DNA from 2 places in the Mesorhizobium sp. CNPSo 4684 genome. Region 1 is predicted to be linked to the other one. Evidence: riboswitches for the same ligand, from Rfam matches in the RefSeq annotation. Region 1 holds a riboswitch; the other holds the start of a gene.
What was found. A riboswitch is a leader RNA that binds a small molecule or an ion and turns the genes downstream of it on or off. The one in region 1 is predicted to bind thiamine pyrophosphate.

Region 1 (8,611 bases):
TGACTGCGCCAAGACGGTCCATGAGATTTTGGTTCGTTGTGTTGTCCGAGAAGCGAGCGCATTACAAAATAGGGGTCGTGCAATGCGGGAGTGACTTCGCGAGCCGGTATCACTGCCCGGGTTCATTTCGCTGGTAGGGCACTCGTCGTGCAAACGGCGCCGCAAGGACATATATCCCGGAACACTTGAGTCATACGCGATCGCAACGAACCCAGGTCTCGCTCCGGTCCAGTTCCGGCTGCCTTCGAGGGCTTGATGTTAGAGGTCCCAGTACGTCCGTCGGTCCTTCGAAAGAACTCGGCGAGTTCGACATTTGCAGTTGCAACTCGTTTTCCCAGCACAGCTTCCACCGCACTTGAACGCATACAAAGACTCCTTTTCTGATGCTTTTCGAGGGTGCCCATCCGCGATCGACGCGGCGTGACTTGGCGGGCATCAGGCGCTATCGTCGGCTATCGCGATGCCAGGCAATTGGACCGAGAGAACCTCGTACGAGGGGACTTTTGCGTTGATGGGGTTCTCTCAAAAGTTGCCGTCGTTCCCGAGCCCCACCTTTCATTTCGGGTTTCTAATGCAGCATCCCCCCGGATTGGTAAAATCCATTGTTTGGATAGCAAACATTCATTTCGGGTATAGGCTCCGTCCGTTTCAATGTTCTCGATCAAATCTACTCGTTCGCGCGCGATGCTTCTGCTGGTCGCGGGACTTCACGGTGGCGAACAGTTCAGTCTGCCGGCCATGTGGCATCGTTCATCAGGTTGCGTAGCGATTTCGGTGACGAGCAGAAGCACCTCGCCGAGCCAGTAGTGCCCCAAGCCGGCCGGCGCGGGAACACGTCCCGAGTGCGGCGCGGCGACAATCGCCATTCACGTGCGGATTCGTCCGTCGGCGGTGCGCTCCCGATACCATCTGACCAACGCGGCCTATTTCTGGGAAGACAAGAACCCGCCAGGCCGGCTGAACCATGACCCTGCGGAGCCAGGTATTGTCCGCAGTCGATAGTCCGCGCTCGCGTCGGCGGCCCCGCTCTCGTCGGGCGACCCGGTAAGTCCAGCTCGGGGCAACGGCTCGACGGTCGTTCAAATCGCGAAGCAGTATCTCGTGCGCCAACATGTCGGCCGTTTGCATGCCAACGCCACGTGACGCTAGGGCGATCTAGTCTTCGTCTAGCCGCAGCCGCGAGCGCGGATGAGATCGCTCCCACGCAGGCGGTCCTACGCAAGCGCGAACACCACTTCGACCCAACCGTTCCAACGCAGACATGCTTCGATCCTCGCGATCGACCCCGAAGAGAACCCTGGTTCGGCAGGCGCTGCGCCAACGAGGAGAACGGAGCCCATTGACGAAGGCGATCAAAGACTTCCTGAGACACGATCGCAGGCCCATATGAGCCGCGAGCCAAACCGATCGCTACGCAGTTCAGGTGTCGCGCCGCCCGGATTCGACCGGTTTGCATTGAAGGCTCTTATCGGTCCCCAGGTCTCTACAAAAGGATTTTGCGAGGTTAATGCTCGACTGCTCCAACCCAAGATCGGCGCCTGCAATCATCTCCTTCCATTGCCGTTTCCCGACGCCCCGATCGTGGTCGAGCCCATACCGCCCGGGCTGCCGCCTGCTTCCTTTTGCCGCTCCGATTTGATTCACAGCTAAGGCACTTTTCAAATGCAGAGCGTCTTGTGACATTTGCAAAACCTATTGTTTGGATATAATGCATCCATAAGCCAGATTGGAAAGAGAAATGCGGTTTAAGGGACTAGATCTGAACCTCCTCGTCGCGCTCGATGCGCTGATGGCTGAACGCAACCTCACGGCGGCGGCTCGCAGCATCAACCTTAGCCAACCAGCCATGAGCGCGGCTGTTGCCCGGTTGCGCGGCTATTTTGGCGATGAGCTGTTTACAATGAGAGGCCGCGAACTCATCCCGACACCGCGAGCCGAGGCGCTCTCCTCCCCGGTTCGCGAGGCGCTGCTACATATTCAGCTCTCGATTATTTCTTGGGAAGAATTTGATCCCAAGAAATCCGACCGCCGGTTCAGGATTATAGTTTCTGATTACACGACGATCATTTTCTTCCAGAAAGTGGTTGAGCGTGTTGCGCAAGAAGCCCCTTTCGTCAGCTTCGAGTTCCTGCCTCTGACTGACAACCCGGAAGAACTTTTCCGGCGCGGTGAAGCCGATTTTCTGGTCCTTCCGGACTTGTACATGTCAGACGCACATCCCAAAGCGAAGCTTTTCGACGATTCATTCGTCTGTGTCAGCTGTTGGACAAACAAGGAACTGACTAGGAAGCTCACATTCGAGAAATACATGTCAATGGGCCACGTCGTGGCCAAATTCGGACGCTCGCTCAGAGCATCCGTTGACGAGTGGTTTTTGATTGAGCATGGCCTCAAGAGGCGTGCCGAGGTGGTCGTGCAGGGGTTCAGCATGATCGCTCCTATGCTACCGGGCACCAGTCGCCTGGGGACCATGCCGTTGAGGCTGGTTGAGCATTTCGCAAAAACGCTACCGCTGCGGGTCGTCAGACTTCCGTTCTCGTTGCCCCCGTTGACTCTGACGATGCAGTGGCCTGCGCTTCACAATGGCGACCCAGCAAGCATCTGGATGCGGAAGACTTTGTTGGAGGAGGCATCTCGCCTAGCGCCAGCGCCGGACCCTGCCATTTGACTAGCGCGTTTGCGGCGAGTGGCCACCTGTCATCTAGGCCAGGAGGCGCAACGTGATACTCGCCATCGCCTGCGCAGCGCCAACCCACTTGACTATTTCCTTCTGCTATCTGGCAGTGTGATCGGCAGATACTGGTCGAGCGGCTCGCGGCTGCCGGTCGACATCGATTTCGATTCCGAATTCCGCTGGTGCAACTTCGCCTCGCAGGCGCCGCCGCAGCATCTCTAAACCGTGACCGCCCGGATCTCGGGAGCGACCTCGGCATTAAATACAGGGCTCGAGTGCATCGCGGACGGCGCTACTGGGCGGCTTCCTCAGCGAGGGAAGTCGGAGACCGTGCCCGGTGCGGTAGGCTGTCACCCGGCCGATCGACGCCTTCGCGGCGGCCACTTCGACCGAGGATTTGGTCGTATTAGTAAGATGCGCATCTCGCTCTGGGAGTTGACAGGTCGGCTTCGGATCGTCCAACCTGCGCGTCTCACCAGGGGAGTCCCGGCAAGGGGCTGAGATACTGCTAGAGTGCGCAGTGACCCGTTGAACCTGATCCAGTTCATACTGGCGTAGGGACGGTGCGAGGCTTCGCGGGTCGGCAATCCGGCTCCGGCATTCGGGCAATGCCCATTTTCCAAGCGAAGTCACGTCGTCCTCATCGCGTGGACTGGATCTCCGTTGCGCTCGAGCGAGGAGGCTCACCCATGAATGCCCATACTCCGACTGTCACAGTCGGCGAACTTCCCGCTTCGAAAAAGGTCCACAAGCCCGGGCAGCTTCACCCGGCCCTTCGGGTGCCGATGCGCGAGATCTCGGTGCACCCGAGCGCCGGCGAGCCGCCGGTCACGGTTTACGATTCGTCGGGTCCCTACACCGACGCAACGGTGAAAACCGATATCGAGCGCGGCCTGCCGCGGCTGCGCGAGACATGGATAGAGGCACGCGGCGATGTGGAGCGCCACGAGGGCCGCACGATCAAGCCAGAAGACAATGGCTTTGTCTCCGCCGATCGCCTGACGCCAGAATTCCCGGTACGCAACCGGCCATTGCGCGCCGCCGGCCGCGCCGTGACCCAGCTCGCCTATGCGCGCGCCGGCATCATCACGCCGGAAATGGAATTCGTCGCCATCCGCGAAAATCTTGGCCGAGAGCAGTTGCGTTCGAAGCTTCAACGCGACGGTGAAAGCTTCGGCGCCGTGATTCCGGATTTCGTGACGCCGGAATTCGTGCGCGACGAGGTGGCGCGAGGCCGCGCCATCATCCCTGCCAACATCAACCATCCCGAAAGCGAGCCGATGATCATCGGCCGCAATTTCCTGGTGAAGATCAACGCCAATATCGGCAATTCCGCCGTCACTTCCTCGATGGCCGAGGAGGTCGAAAAGATGGTGTGGGCGATCCGCTGGGGCGCCGACACGGTGATGGACCTGTCGACAGGCCGCAACATCCACAATATCCGCGAATGGATCGTGCGCAACTCACCGGTGCCGATCGGCACGGTGCCGCTCTATCAGGCGCTGGAGAAGGTCGGCGGCATCGCCGAAGACCTGACCTGGGAGGTCTATCGCGACACGCTGATCGAGCAGGCCGAACAGGGCGTCGACTACTTTACCATCCATGCCGGCGTGCGCCTTCACTACATCCCGCTGACCGTCGACCGCGTCACCGGCATCGTCTCCCGTGGCGGCTCGATCATGGCCAAATGGTGCCTGCACCACCACAAGGAGAGCTTTCTCTACGAGCATTTCGACGAGATCTGCGACATCTCCAGAGCCTATGACGTTGCCTTCTCGCTCGGCGATGGCCTTCGTCCAGGCTCGATCGCAGATGCCAACGACGCGGCGCAATTTGCCGAACTGGAAACGCTTGGTGAGTTGACGAAGATCGCCTGGGCCAAGGACTGCCAGGTGATGATCGAGGGTCCAGGCCATGTGCCGATGCATAAGATCAAGGAGAACATGGACAAGCAGCTGGCGGTCTGTGGCGAAGCGCCATTCTACACGTTGGGGCCGCTCACCACCGACATCGCGCCGGGATATGACCACATCACAAGCGGCATTGGTGCGGCGATGATCGGCTGGTTCGGGACGGCGATGCTTTGCTATGTCACGCCGAAGGAGCATCTCGGCCTGCCGGACCGCGACGACGTCAAGACCGGCGTCATCACCTACCGAATAGCCGCTCATGCCGCGGACCTCGCCAAGGGCCATCCGGCGGCCAAGGTCAGGGACGACGCGCTGTCGCGGGCGCGCTTCGAGTTCAGGTGGGAGGACCAGTTCAACCTCTCGCTCGATCCTGAGACGGCACGCGCCTTCCATGACGAAACGCTTCCGAAGGAGGCGCACAAGGTGGCGCATTTCTGCTCCATGTGCGGACCCAAGTTCTGCTCGATGCGGATCTCGCACGACATCCGCGCTGAAGCGCAGAAGGAAGGGCTCGCGGCCATGGCGGCGAAGTATCGGGACGGGGGCGATCTCTACATGCCTGTCGATGGCACCGCAGAGCGCATGGACACGCCATGAAGGTACTGATTCACGGCGCGGGCGTTGCCGGGTTGACGCTCGCGCACGAGCTGGCAACGCGCCGCGCTGATGTGATCATCAGCGAGAAACGTGAGAAGATCGCCGGCAATGCCTCATGGCAAGCCGGCGGCATGCTCGCGCCATGGTGCGAGCGAGAGAGCGCCGAAGAGATGGTTCTCACGCTTGGGCGCAGCGCGGCCGATTGGTGGGATGCGGCATTACCCGGCCATGTCTCCCGCAACGGCACGCTGGTCTTGGCGCCGGCCCGCGATACCGGCGAACTGGACCGGTTCGGCCGCCGCACGTCCGGCTTCAAACAGCTCGACGCTAGCGGAATCGCAGCACTCGAGCCAGTGCTCGGAGGCCGGTTCGGGCGCGGGCTGTACTTCGCCCAGGAAGCGCATCTCGACCCGCGCAAGGCGTTGCTTGCCCTTCGCGATAAGCTGCTCGGCATGGGCGCGCACCTCGAGTTCGGCGGTTGCGCGGGATCCGGACCCGCGGATGTCGAGGTGGACTGCACCGGCATGGCCGACAGGCGCATCGCGTTGCGCGGCGTGCGGGGCGAGATGCTCATCCTGAGAACAGATGAGATTTCGCTCGCCCGGCCGGTGCGACTGCTTCATCCGCGCATCCCGATCTATGTCGTGCCGCGCTCTGAAAACCTCTTCATGGTCGGCGCGACGATGATCGAGTCCGATGCCACGGGCCTAATCACCGCACGGTCGACCATGGAGCTGCTCAGCGCCGCCTACACGTTGCATCCTGCTTTCGGCGAAGCCGAGCTGGTCGAAACGGGCGTCGGCGTGCGCCCCGCTTTTGCCGACAATCTGCCTCGCCTCGAGCGGGACGGGAGGAATATTCGCATCAATGGCCTCTACCGCCATGGCTTCCTGCTCGCGCCAGCCATGGCACGCCAAGCAGCCGACATCATCCTTGGAAACCGTGCAGCAAAGGAGTTTGCCCTTGAAGCTCACCGTTAACGGCCAGCGCCATGAAGTCGCGGCCGAGACGCTCGCCGCGTTGCTTATCGAACTCGACTTCCAGGGTAGCTGGCTCGCCACCGCACTGAACGGCGACGTCGTGCCGGCCAAGCAGCGCGATAGCTGCCGACTGGCCGACGGCGACCTCATCGAAATCCTGTCACCGATGAAGGGGGGCTGATCCATGCTCGAACTCTACGGACAGAAACTCTCGTCCCGCCTCCTGCTTGGCACCGCACTCTACCCCTCGCCTGCCGTCATGGCCGAGGCGGTGCAGGCGTCCGGCACCGAGATCGTCACCGTTTCCCTTCGCCGAGAGAGCTCGGGCGGCAAGGCGGGCGGCCAGTTCTGGTTGCTGGTCCAGTCGCTAGGTGTTCGCATCCTGCCCAACACCGCCGGCTGCCATTCGGTCAAGGAGGCCGTCACGACAGCACGGATGGCGCGCGAGGTGTTCGGCACCGACTGGATCAAGCTTGAATTGATGGGCAACCACGATACTCTGCAGCCTGATGTCTTTGGGCTGGTTGAAGCCGCAAAAATTCTCGCTGCGGAAGGCTTCAATGTCTTCCCGTATACGACCGACGACCTTGTCGTTGCCGAGCGCCTGCTTGACGCCGGCTGCACGCTGTTGATGCCCTGGTGCGCGCCGATAGGTTCCGCGCGCGGGCCTCAAAATCCCGATGCGCTGCGAAGCCTGCGTGGCCATTTTCCCGGCATTCCGCTGATCGTCGATGCCGGCATCGGCCGGCCCTCGCACGCTGCGGCCCTAATGGAGCTCGGCTACGACGCGGTGCTGCTCAACACGGCAATAGCCAAGGCAGGCAATCCCGTCGCCATGGCCACGGCCTTCGCCAAGGCGGTGGAGGCGGGCCATGAGGCATATCGCGCCGGTGTGATCGAACCGCGCGACATGGCCGTCCCCTCCACCCCCATCATCGGCATGGCGGCGTTCTCATGAAAATCGACCCATTCTATCTGATCGTCGATTCCGCCGCATGGATCGAACGTCTGGTGCCGCTCGGCATTAAACTGGTGCAACTGCGCGTCAAGGACCGGGACGAAGCTTCGCTGCGCCGGGAGATCCGCACTTCAAAAGCGGTATGCGAACGCCACGGCTGCCAGCTCATCGTCAATGATTATTGGCGCCTCGCGATCGAGGAGGGTTGCGATTTCGTCCATCTCGGCCAGGAAGACCTCGCCGAAGCCGATGTGAAGGCTATCCGCAAGGCGGGCCTGCGGCTCGGCCTGAGCACCCATGACGACGCCGAACTGGAAACCGCGCTTCACGCCGAGCCGGACTATGTCGCGCTTGGCCCAATCTACCCGACCGTCCTCAAAGCGATGAAATGGACCCCGCAGGGACTGGACCGCATCGCCATTTGGAAGCAACGTGTCGGCGACCTTCCACTCGTCGCCATTGGCGGGCTTACCGTCGAGCGCGTTGCCGGTGTCTTCGCTCAAGGGGCCGACAGCGCCGCGGTCGTGACCGACATCACGCGCAACGCGCATCCCGAGGCACGTGCGCTGGAATGGCTGGCGGCAACGGCGCAATGGCGATGACGCCGTATGTGCTGATCGTCGCCGGCTCGGATTCGAGCGGCGGCGCCGGAATAGCCCGCGACGTGGAGACCGTCGCCGCCTTTGGATTGCGCAGTTGCCTCGCCGTCACGGCCGTTACCGTCCAGACGCACGAAGCCGTGGAGCGGATCGAGCAGATGCCGTCGGAGCTGATCGCCGCGCAGATGCACGCGGCCTTTGCCGCGAACACGGTCGCGGCGGTCAAGATCGGCATGCTGGGGACGAAGGCTGCGATCGAGGCGGTCGGCGCTGTCTTGGCAGACTACAGCCGAGTGCCAGTGGTCCTCGACCCGGTATTGGCCTCAACTTCGGGACGAGTGCTTCTTCAAGACGATGCCATCGGTGCATTGCGCCGCGACCTGATGCCTGCCTGCCGGCTCGTCACGCCCAACCTGGTCGAACTGGCGAGACTGAACGGTTCGGACTTGGCGCCTGATGAAGAAAGAGCCCGCCTTCAAGGCGAGGAACTGTCGGCTGCCGTACGGACCGCTGTGCTCGTCAAGGGAGGCCACGCGCAGGACAGACAGTCTGTCGATATCCTGGTGCAGCCGAACTGCTCAACGGTTCGGTTCGCGGCGCCTCGGCTGGCCAAAGGCATGCGAGGAACAGGCTGTATGCTATCCAGCGCCGTCACCGCCTCTCTTGCTCTCGGCGCCTTTCTTGAAGCAAGCGTGCGCGCAGCCAAACAATACGTGTTCGATGCCCTTGCTCGATCCGCATGACCAAGCGTCTGAGGCGTGGAGGCTAAGCGCTTGGCCGCTGAGGAGACAAAGGAATTGGAGCACAGCGCGAAGATGACGAGAGATCGAACCCGGCCAATTCGACGCCCATTGGTTCTGTTCGGAAGATGCTGCGCGCGCGGCTGGCTGGCG
Region 2 (8,611 bases), on a different contig from region 1:
CCCGCAGGATCGTCGAGGTGGTCGAATAGGCCACCTGACCGAACCACCAATATGGCCTTGTCGTTCATCCCAATGAGGGGCGGCAGGGCCGAATGATGAAAGGAGCATCGCCCATGTTGCCGCATGTCCAGACAAACGTGGCGGCGTGTTGCGACAAGCTGTTGGCTGAGCGCAGCACCGCGCTGTTGTCGATGAAGGAAGCGATTGCGCTCTTGCGGGAGCGCACCGGCACGGATCGGTCGGATGCCGACCTCGCCGGGTTGATCACCAAGAAAGCGGCGCTGCTCGGCGTTGCGGTCGTTTCCGATCCGCATTGAAAGCAGCTCGTCACTCAAGACGCCGGCTCAAATTTCGGCTAATGTTTTCGTGGAATCTGGACCTAACCATCGGACCCAACCACGGAGGCTTAAGTGACGGACGACAGACAGGACCGCATTCGCCAGCGCGCACATGAGATTTGGGAACAGGCCGGCCGCCCAGAAGGCGCGCATCAGGAGCACTGGGAACAGGCCACGGCCGAAATAGATGGTGCGGCCGCCAAACCGAAGAAGACGGCGAAGAAGGCCGCTGCGAAGCCCGTCAAGGCCGCCGCCAAGCCCAAGGCTGCAAAGCCGGCCGCCGCAATGTCCGGCAAGGCCAAGTTGAAATAGGCAAGGGCAGAATTCGCCTGGGCGGCCCCGTTCTGGACGTCGCCGTTCGGCCCGCCAGGGTCTCTTAACCCGACGAATTGCGCCTCCACGGGGAGCGCAACGCATTGTGCATGAAGATCGCGTGATGCCCTATGCCTCCCAGGCATAACTCGACAGGGCAAAGCGGATACCGGCAGCTGTCATGACCAGTTCGCATTCGGTGATCTGGCGCAGGTGGCGCAGATAGCGCGCCACCGTCTGCGGCAGCCAGCCGGCGCAGGCTTCGACATAGGCGCGGCTGTGAACGAGCGTGCCGGTCGACAGCCTCTCGTCCTTCTCGGCAATCACTTTCAAATATTGCCGGATGAAACGAATATCGTCGGCGATGTCCTGGCTGGCCATTCGCCATGCTCCGGCAACGCGTTCGCGCTGGTCGAGCGACAAGGGCGGCAGCAGCGGCAGTGACAACAGCGGGCGGGAGAGGTCGGCGAAGGCGCCATGGTTCGCTGTGCTCACGGAATTCCCCTTGTTGAAAGGAAATATCGTACTTTATGTACGATATTTCGTCAAGGATGACGCGTACAATTTGAACGAATTCAAATGATGCGGATTTTCCTGAAGCCAAGAAACCTGGCCCAACACACTTCGCGATGACAGTCGAAAAATACTCTTCCCCAATGCCTCGAACAGTGCTTTAACCCGCCCATCCACAGGGGTGCTCCGTACGGTCGGGGCTGAGATGAGGGCGGCAAGCCTTCGGACCCTAAAGCTGATCTGGATAATACCAGCGGAGCGAGGCGGGCGATGTTTTCCGGTGCACAGATTTCCCTTTATCCCATGACCGACGATTTCGTCGGCGTCATCCTTGGCGCGCTCGGCGCGCTCGATCCCTGGCGCGACCGGCTGCGGATCGAGACCGACGACATCTCGACGCTTCTGGTCGGGCCGCCCGAGGTGTTGTTTCCAGCCATGCGCGACCTGTTCGTGGCGGCGGCCAAAGGCGGCAAGCACTGCGTGCTTTCGGCTGCGGTTTCGCGTGGCTGTCCAGGTGAGCCCGACGATCCGATCTGCCGCTCGCAGGAAATCGCCGGACCCGCCATTCCGCTGGAGGAGCGCAAGATCGCCGCGATCCGCGCCGTCCAGGCCACGCCATTGACCGACCAGCCGGTTGCGGCGCAGTTCTCGCTCGATGTGATGGGCACGGGCGACCATATGGACGAGATCTATGGCTGCGTCGATTTCCTGAAGCAGTCCGGCGTCTTTGAACGCTCGAAGAACTTCTGCACCAAACTGCGTGGCGATGCCGGCGCGGTGTTTGCGACGCTGGGTGAAGCCTTCTGCCGCTTCGGCCCCGGCGCCGGCCACGTCACCCTCGACATCACGATTTCGGCGAACAGCCCGAGCGCCGTCTGAGCCGCGGCTCAAGCGTCGTTCATCGAGGATATTGCCGTGGCTGTTTCGTTCAACCCATCGCGTGGGGGAGATGCCCCCGACCCCTCGGTACAAAGAGGAGGGGAGCCATTGGCGATTGGCGAAGACCGCGATGCAAGTGAATCTCCCCCCTTGAGGGGGAGATGGCCGGCAGGCCAGAGGGGGTTCCAGCGCGTGGAGCGCCGACGCTCTTTTCGCATCGGCAAGTCGTGGGCGCTCTATGGCCGGCGACCCCCTCTGTCGCCTTCGGCGACATCTCCCCCTCGAGGGGGGAGATCAGCCCCCGCCATCGCCAAGGCCATCCCCGCCGCCATCTCCTTCACCCTGCTCCTCGCGGCCTGGGAGATCTACGCCGGCTACGGTGGCGCAGCGCCCACCATGCTGCCGGCGCCGTCGCGCGTGTTGCTGCAGGCCTGGGAGAATCGCGCCGCCCTTGCCGAAAACACGCTGCCGACCATCCGCGCCACGCTTGCCGGCTTTGCCTGCTCGTTGGTGGCTGCTTTCCTGCTTTCGGCGCTGGTCGATTTTCTGGCCCCGCTGCGCCGCGCGCTCTTCCCGCTGCTGATCGTCAGCCAGACCTTGCCGCTGGTCGCCATCGCGCCGCTCATCGTGCTGTGGTTCGGCTTCGGGCTGATGCCGAAAATCCTGCTCGTCGCACTGGTCACTTTCTTCCCGATGATGGTGGCGTTGGTCGAAGGCTACGCTGCCACGAGCAAGGAGATTGCCCAGATGCTCGCCGCCATGGGGGCAGGGCGCTGGCGCATCTTCTGGCTGGCGCGGTTGCCTTCGGCGCTGCCCTATTTCTTCGCCGGTTTGAGGATCTCGATTACTTACGCCGTGGTCGGCGCGATCTTCGCTGAATATGCGGGGGCGGCGAAGGGATTGGGCATCTACATGCTCAACGCCAAGAACAATTTCCGCCCCGATCTGGTGCTCGCCGCGGTCGCCGTCAGCGCGGCGCTCACGCTTGCTTTGTTCGGCCTTGCGGTGCTCATCCAACGCCTCGCCATGCCCTGGGAAGATGCGGGGAGCGAGAGCCGCGACGGCAAGCCTTCGGGAGTGAGCCGATGACCCGGCTCGAACTCCGCGATATCAGCAAAAGCTTCGGCGCGCTGGAGGTGCTCGCGGGCATTTCGCTTCATGTCGCGGCCGGCGAGTTCGTGTCCATCCTCGGCCCCTCCGGCGCCGGCAAGTCGACGCTGTTTCAACTGCTCACCGGTGCGCTGAAAGGCGAGGGCGACATGCGCTTCGACGGTGCGCCACTCGATGACCATGGTCGCCATTTCGCCTTCATGCCGCAGCGCGACGCGCTGATGCCATGGCGGCGCGTCATCGACAATGTGACGCTGGGGCTCGAAGTGCAGGGCATGCCGCGACGGGCGGCACGCGAGCAAGTCGCGCCGCTGTTCGCCGAATTCGGCCTTGCCGGCTTCGAGCACGCCTGGCCGGCGGAACTCTCCGGCGGTATGCGTCAGCGCGCCGCGCTTTTGCGCACAGTGGTGCAGCAACGCGACATGCTGCTGCTCGACGAGCCCTTTGGCGCGCTGGATGCGCTGACACGCGCGGCCATGCAGCGCTGGCTGGAAGGCACGTGGCAGCGCCACCGCTGCTGGACGGCGCTGCTGATCACCCATGATGTGCGCGAAGCGGTGTACCTCTCGGACCGCATCTATCTCCTGTCGGCGCGGCCAGCCCGCATCATCAGCGAGATCGCCGTGCCGCTGCCGCGACCGCGCGCCGCCGGCAGCGATGCCGCGCGCCAGGCCGCTGTGCTCGAAGCCGAAATCCTCGACACGCTGCTCAATCCCGGGACTGACCCAGCCTCGCTCCCCCAGACCGCTCAAAGGAGATCATCATGACCGAATTCACCCGCCGGCAAGCGCTGCTTTTGACGCTGGCTGCCGGACTGCCGCTGGCCTCGCGCGCTCATGCGGCTGCGCAAAAAGTCACCGTCGCGCTCGACTGGACGGTCAACACCAACCATATCGGCCTGTTTGTGGCCCGCGACAAAGGCTTTTACGACGAGGCCGGGCTCGCCGTCGACATCCTGCCTTATGGCGATACCGGCGCCGGCACGCTGGTTGCCAACCGCATCGCCGATTTCGGCATTGCCGGCGTCGGCCTGTTCACCCAGCGTGCCGCCGGCGCCGACCTCAAGGCGGTCTACGCCGTGGTGCAGCAGGAGACCGGCCGGCTGGTCTTCAACGCGGATCGCAGCGAGATCAAGAGCCCGAAGAATCTCGACGGCCTGACCTATGGCGGCTTCGGCAGCGCCTGGGAAAACACGCTAATCTCGACCATCATCCGCCACGATGGCGGCAAGGGCAGTTTCGAGACGGTGACGCTCGGCACCTCGGCCTATGAGGCGCTGGCCAATGGTTCGGTCGATTTCACGCTGGAGGTCTCGACCTGGGAAGGCGTCGATGCCGAACTGAAAGGCATCAGGCAACGCGGCTTCCGCTACGCCGACTACGGCGTGCCTGACGAGCACACCACCGTCATCGCCTCCAGTGATGCCTATCTCCAGGCAAACCCGAAAGCGGTGTCGGCCTTCGTCGAGGCAACGCGGCGCGGCTATCAGTTTGCCGTCGATCATCCGCAAGAAGCCGGCGACCTGCTGATTGCGTCCAACAAGGACGCGCTGACCGACCCGGCGCTGATCCACGCCTCGCTGAAGATGCTGGTCGACGGGCACTTTTTGCGCAGCCAGGACGGCGTCATCGGCACCATCGACAAGGCCAAGGTCGAGGCGATGGGAACCTACCTCTTCAACGCCGGAATATTGCTCGATGGTGATGGCAAGGTGCTGAAGGAAAGGCCGGATTTTGGAGTGTATTTCAGCAATGAGTTTTTAGGGTAGGGGTTCGAACTGCTGATCTCCCCCCTTGCGGGGGAGATGCCCGGCAGGGCAGAGGGGGGTGTGAAGGATCGCCAGCCTCGTTGCGAAGACCCTCGACTCGGTCGGCGAAAGCGACGGTGATCTGCAGAGAGGCTGGCGGGACAGCACCCCCTCTGGCCTGCCGGCCATCTCCCCCGCAAGGAGGGAGATTAGCTGTATGGCCGCCGGCGCCATCCCCTCACATATCGATCATCGAGCGCTTCACCCGGCCGATGATGGTGATGGCGCCTTCGAGCGCTGGCGGCGGGATGTCCATGTAGGAGGCCGGCTGGAAGGGCGGGTTCTCGTTGGGGCGATAGCGCTTGTAGGTGGCCTGGCCGCTTTCGTCGGAAATGACGTAGCAGCCATTGGTCACCAGCCGCTTGTCGCGCAGGTTGACGAAGATGATCGAATCCGGCGGCGAGATCTTGTTCATCGACGGACCGTCGACGCGCAGCGCAATCCACTGGCCCTGCTCGAGATCGGTGGTGGGGATGGTCGGATAGTCGCTGAGATTGACCACCATGTCCTGGCTGCCGAGTTCGCCGGCGCTGATCCACGAGACGATGGGCACGTCGACCGTGGCCAGCGACGGCATCGGGATCTGCCGGCCCGCCTCGTCAAAGCCGAAATGGCCGCCCGCAAGGCTGCCGCCCTCACCGTTGAACAGCAGCCAGCCGGGGTCGACGCCGAACAGGCGACCGTATTTCTCCGCCGCCTTGCGCGACAGCGGCCGGTTGCCGTTCTCGTGGCTGATCAGCGTGTTCTTGTTGATGTCGCGCAATGCCCGCGCGGCGTCGCTCGGCGAGGCATAACCCGCCTCCGCCCGTGCCTGCTGCAATCTGTGCCTCGGTTCCTGCATCGTACAAATTGCCTGAAATTTATCGTCCAATACGTACGATTTCGCTTGCGTACGTTTCGTACATATCGTACGCTTAGCGCATGATCGAACAAACCGCAAGCGTTTCCGCAGGCATCGTCAGCTTTCTCCAATCGTCCGGGCCGTCCTCCTCCCCGGTCCGGACGCCAACCGGGGCTTTTGCCCCGGATCCGGTCGGCCTCCCCCTGTCGATCGGAACGGCCGGAGCCGCTCCTCTCCCGGCTCCGGCCACCTTTTTGCCCGATGGCGCCGCCGGTGCGCTAAGGGCTGCTTCCGGCGGGCAGGACATCTCCTGTATCCGCACGGAAGACGGCACTGTCATCCTGTTTGACCGGCTGACGGGGAGGGCGGTTTCCGCCCTCACCAAAGCGGCAGCGGAAGCTGCACTGCGGCATCTCGCAGGCTCCCTGCCGGCCGCCAGCACCGCCTGACAATACCAACCCGACGTTCTGAACCTTTGCCTTGGCCCCCAGGCCGAGCGCCTGCCTTTGCGCGCAAATCAATGGATCCGACATGACTGCCTATACCGAGACCGAATTGCAGGAGATTGCCGTCTGGCTCAGGGATGGCCTGTCGGCGGCCAGGATCGCCATCCGCTTCACGGCACTGCGCGGCAGCCCGGTCTCGCGCAACGCCATCATCGGCATCGTCCACCGCAACAGCGCGCTGAAGACCATCGGCTTTGCCAATCCCAAGGGCGGCCGGTCCGGCGGGGGACCGAGGAAGAATGCGGTAAGGGCGAGTGCGGCCAGCGAGAACACCGCGGGGAAGAATCCGCCGGTGCAGCCGAACAAGCCCGCAAGGAAGCCAGACGTTTCGAAGCAGGCAGCGCCAACCGCGCCGGTCGCCAAACCGGCCCGTCAGCCACCGGCCAAGCCACTGTCGCCGCCTCAGCCGGCACGCTCGATCCCGGGCGAGGGGCGACTGGTGGTCGACGGCGAAATCTACCGCTTCAAGATGCCGGCGCCGCGCCCCGCCGCCATCGGTCGCCAGCCGCATGTCGCCGCCATGCGCTTCATCGATTGCCTGTTCGACCGCTGCCGCGCGCCGCTCGACCTGACGCTGGAGGAAGACCCCGATAATGATGAGCCAGGCAGCCGGCCGGGACCGGACATGCTGTGCTGCGGCCTGCGCACAAGGGCGCTGAAAAGCTACTGCGCCTACCACCAGGCGCGCTTCAACCGGCCTGTGGTGGAGGTGGTGTAGGCACCAGTTTCGGCGAGGGCTGATCGCCAGGCATCGGCTCCGGTGCGCTGGCGAAGCGATGAGCAGTGACAGGTCGGCAGGACAGAGGGGGGCGCGAAGGAACGCCAACCTTTCCAGCTCAACAATCCACCCCACAAGGATCACCCAATGAGCAAAAAAACCGCGCAGAAAGCAAAGCCGCCAAAACTGCCCAAAGACGAAGCCGAGCAGGTGCGCATCCGCCGCGAGATCGGCCATGATTTCGCGCTGAAGGATGATCGCTTCGGCCGCAAGCGGCTCAGCGTCGGCACCGAAGAGGCGCGGCGCGTCTACGAGGTTTCCAATGGCGGTTACACCGCGACCGGTGGCGTCGTGCGGCTGCGCAATGTCGATCCGCTCGTCGGCATCACCTCGCTGACGCGCCAGCAGCGCGAGGCCGGCCAGCGCTTTCGCGATGATTTCGAGCGCGCCTCGCGCGAGGGGCTGAAGCCAATGCCGTGGGAAGAGCGCGTCGACGGCGGGCGCATAAATGGCGGCATTCCCGACCGCGTGCTCAACGCCGGCCGCGCCCATGCCGGCGCCAGTGCCGCATTGGTGCATTGGGAACTGGCCGACGCCGTGCGCCAGATCTGTCTGGAAGGCCAGTCGGTGAAGGCGCTTGCCGAGCGTACCGGCGAGGGACGCGATGTGGTGGTGAAGCTGCTGAAGGTCGGACTGGATCTGCTGGCGGTGCATTACGGGATGATGCTGATGCGCAAGCCGCGATAAGGCCGGCGGTCCGCGAAGAGGCAAAAGCGGCCGGCCGGCAGATGCCGGCCGAACCGGTTCACGCTACCAGGGTCACCGTTCGCAAACGCGAATTTCCTCAACGATCCTGTGATGATGGCGCCAATGCTTGACCAGCTCTATGTGGCAGCGGCGATGATGCCTGTGGTACCTGTGATACCTGTAGCTGTTATCGTAGGCGTCATACTGATAATAGGGGCGAGGAGCGTAGTAGCGATCGCCGTAATAGTCGCGATATCCGTCATTGTAATAATCGTCATAGTAGCCGTTACCGATGCCGATCACGACGCGCCCGCCGGCATTCGCCGGGGCAATCATCGCTGCCGCTGCGGAGATGGCGATAATCGAAGCAAGCAGGAGCTTTCTCATGGCTGCCTCCTGTTCAAGGTTGATCTAATATAACCCCCGGAGCGCGACCTCGTTCCATAGTTTTTGCGAGATGTGAGAACCCCTTGTGCGAGCATTGCGGGATGAGGGTAAGCCAGCGTCACCGCTTGTCAGCCATCATCCTCCCTTTTTTGATCCGTTCGCCACGCGCAGCGTGAAGGGTGGACCAATTCAGTGAATCAAGTCCTGAGCCGGAAGGTGCCTACCGAAGCATTTACACAAGGGTAGCGCCGCCCCTCATCCGCCTGCCGGCACCTTCTCCCCGTATAGTTAACGGGGAGAAGGGAACAGCCGCGACCTCGGCGCCCTTTCTGCGACGTTGGCGATTGGCGAAAGCGGCGAGGACAGCATCTTTCTCCCCGTCACTATGGGGAGTTGAGGAATGGTCCGCGAAGCGGACGAAAAGCCAACTGCTTGGCTTTTCGAATGACGAAC

Region 2: it holds a riboswitch for thiamine pyrophosphate, as region 1 does, so the genes downstream of both, AC04SG_RS18210 (YkoF family thiamine/hydroxymethylpyrimidine-binding protein) here and thiC (phosphomethylpyrimidine synthase ThiC) in region 1, are expected to answer to the same signal.

The regions. Positions count from the first base shown of each region.
Region 1 covers NZ_JBWLUX010000004.1:228,949-237,559, reverse strand. Annotated here, with positions in the region: gene AC04SG_RS05435 (LysR family transcriptional regulator) at 1,739-2,668, shown strand; TPP riboswitch at 3,142-3,253, shown strand; gene thiC (phosphomethylpyrimidine synthase ThiC) at 3,364-5,181, shown strand; gene AC04SG_RS05425 (FAD-dependent oxidoreductase) at 5,178-6,161, shown strand; gene thiS (sulfur carrier protein ThiS) at 6,145-6,342, shown strand; gene AC04SG_RS05415 (thiazole synthase) at 6,346-7,119, shown strand; gene AC04SG_RS05410 (thiamine phosphate synthase) at 7,116-7,721, shown strand; gene AC04SG_RS05405 (hydroxymethylpyrimidine/phosphomethylpyrimidine kinase) at 7,691-8,461, shown strand.
Region 2 covers NZ_JBWLUX010000018.1:15,294-23,904, forward strand. Annotated here, with positions in the region: gene AC04SG_RS18190 (DUF1236 domain-containing protein) at 1-29, shown strand, start outside; gene AC04SG_RS18195 (hypothetical protein) at 114-317, shown strand; gene AC04SG_RS18200 (DUF2934 domain-containing protein) at 411-650, shown strand; gene AC04SG_RS18205 (hypothetical protein) at 780-1,145, opposite strand; TPP riboswitch at 1,331-1,443, shown strand; gene AC04SG_RS18210 (YkoF family thiamine/hydroxymethylpyrimidine-binding protein) at 1,434-2,042, shown strand; gene AC04SG_RS18215 (ABC transporter permease) at 2,298-3,131, shown strand; gene AC04SG_RS18220 (ABC transporter ATP-binding protein) at 3,128-3,919, shown strand; gene AC04SG_RS18225 (ABC transporter substrate-binding protein) at 3,916-4,920, shown strand; gene AC04SG_RS18230 (LexA family transcriptional regulator) at 5,138-5,800, opposite strand; gene AC04SG_RS18235 (hypothetical protein) at 5,881-6,249, shown strand; gene AC04SG_RS18240 (GcrA cell cycle regulator) at 6,332-7,024, shown strand; gene AC04SG_RS18245 (DUF6456 domain-containing protein) at 7,172-7,771, shown strand; gene AC04SG_RS18250 (hypothetical protein) at 7,844-8,158, opposite strand.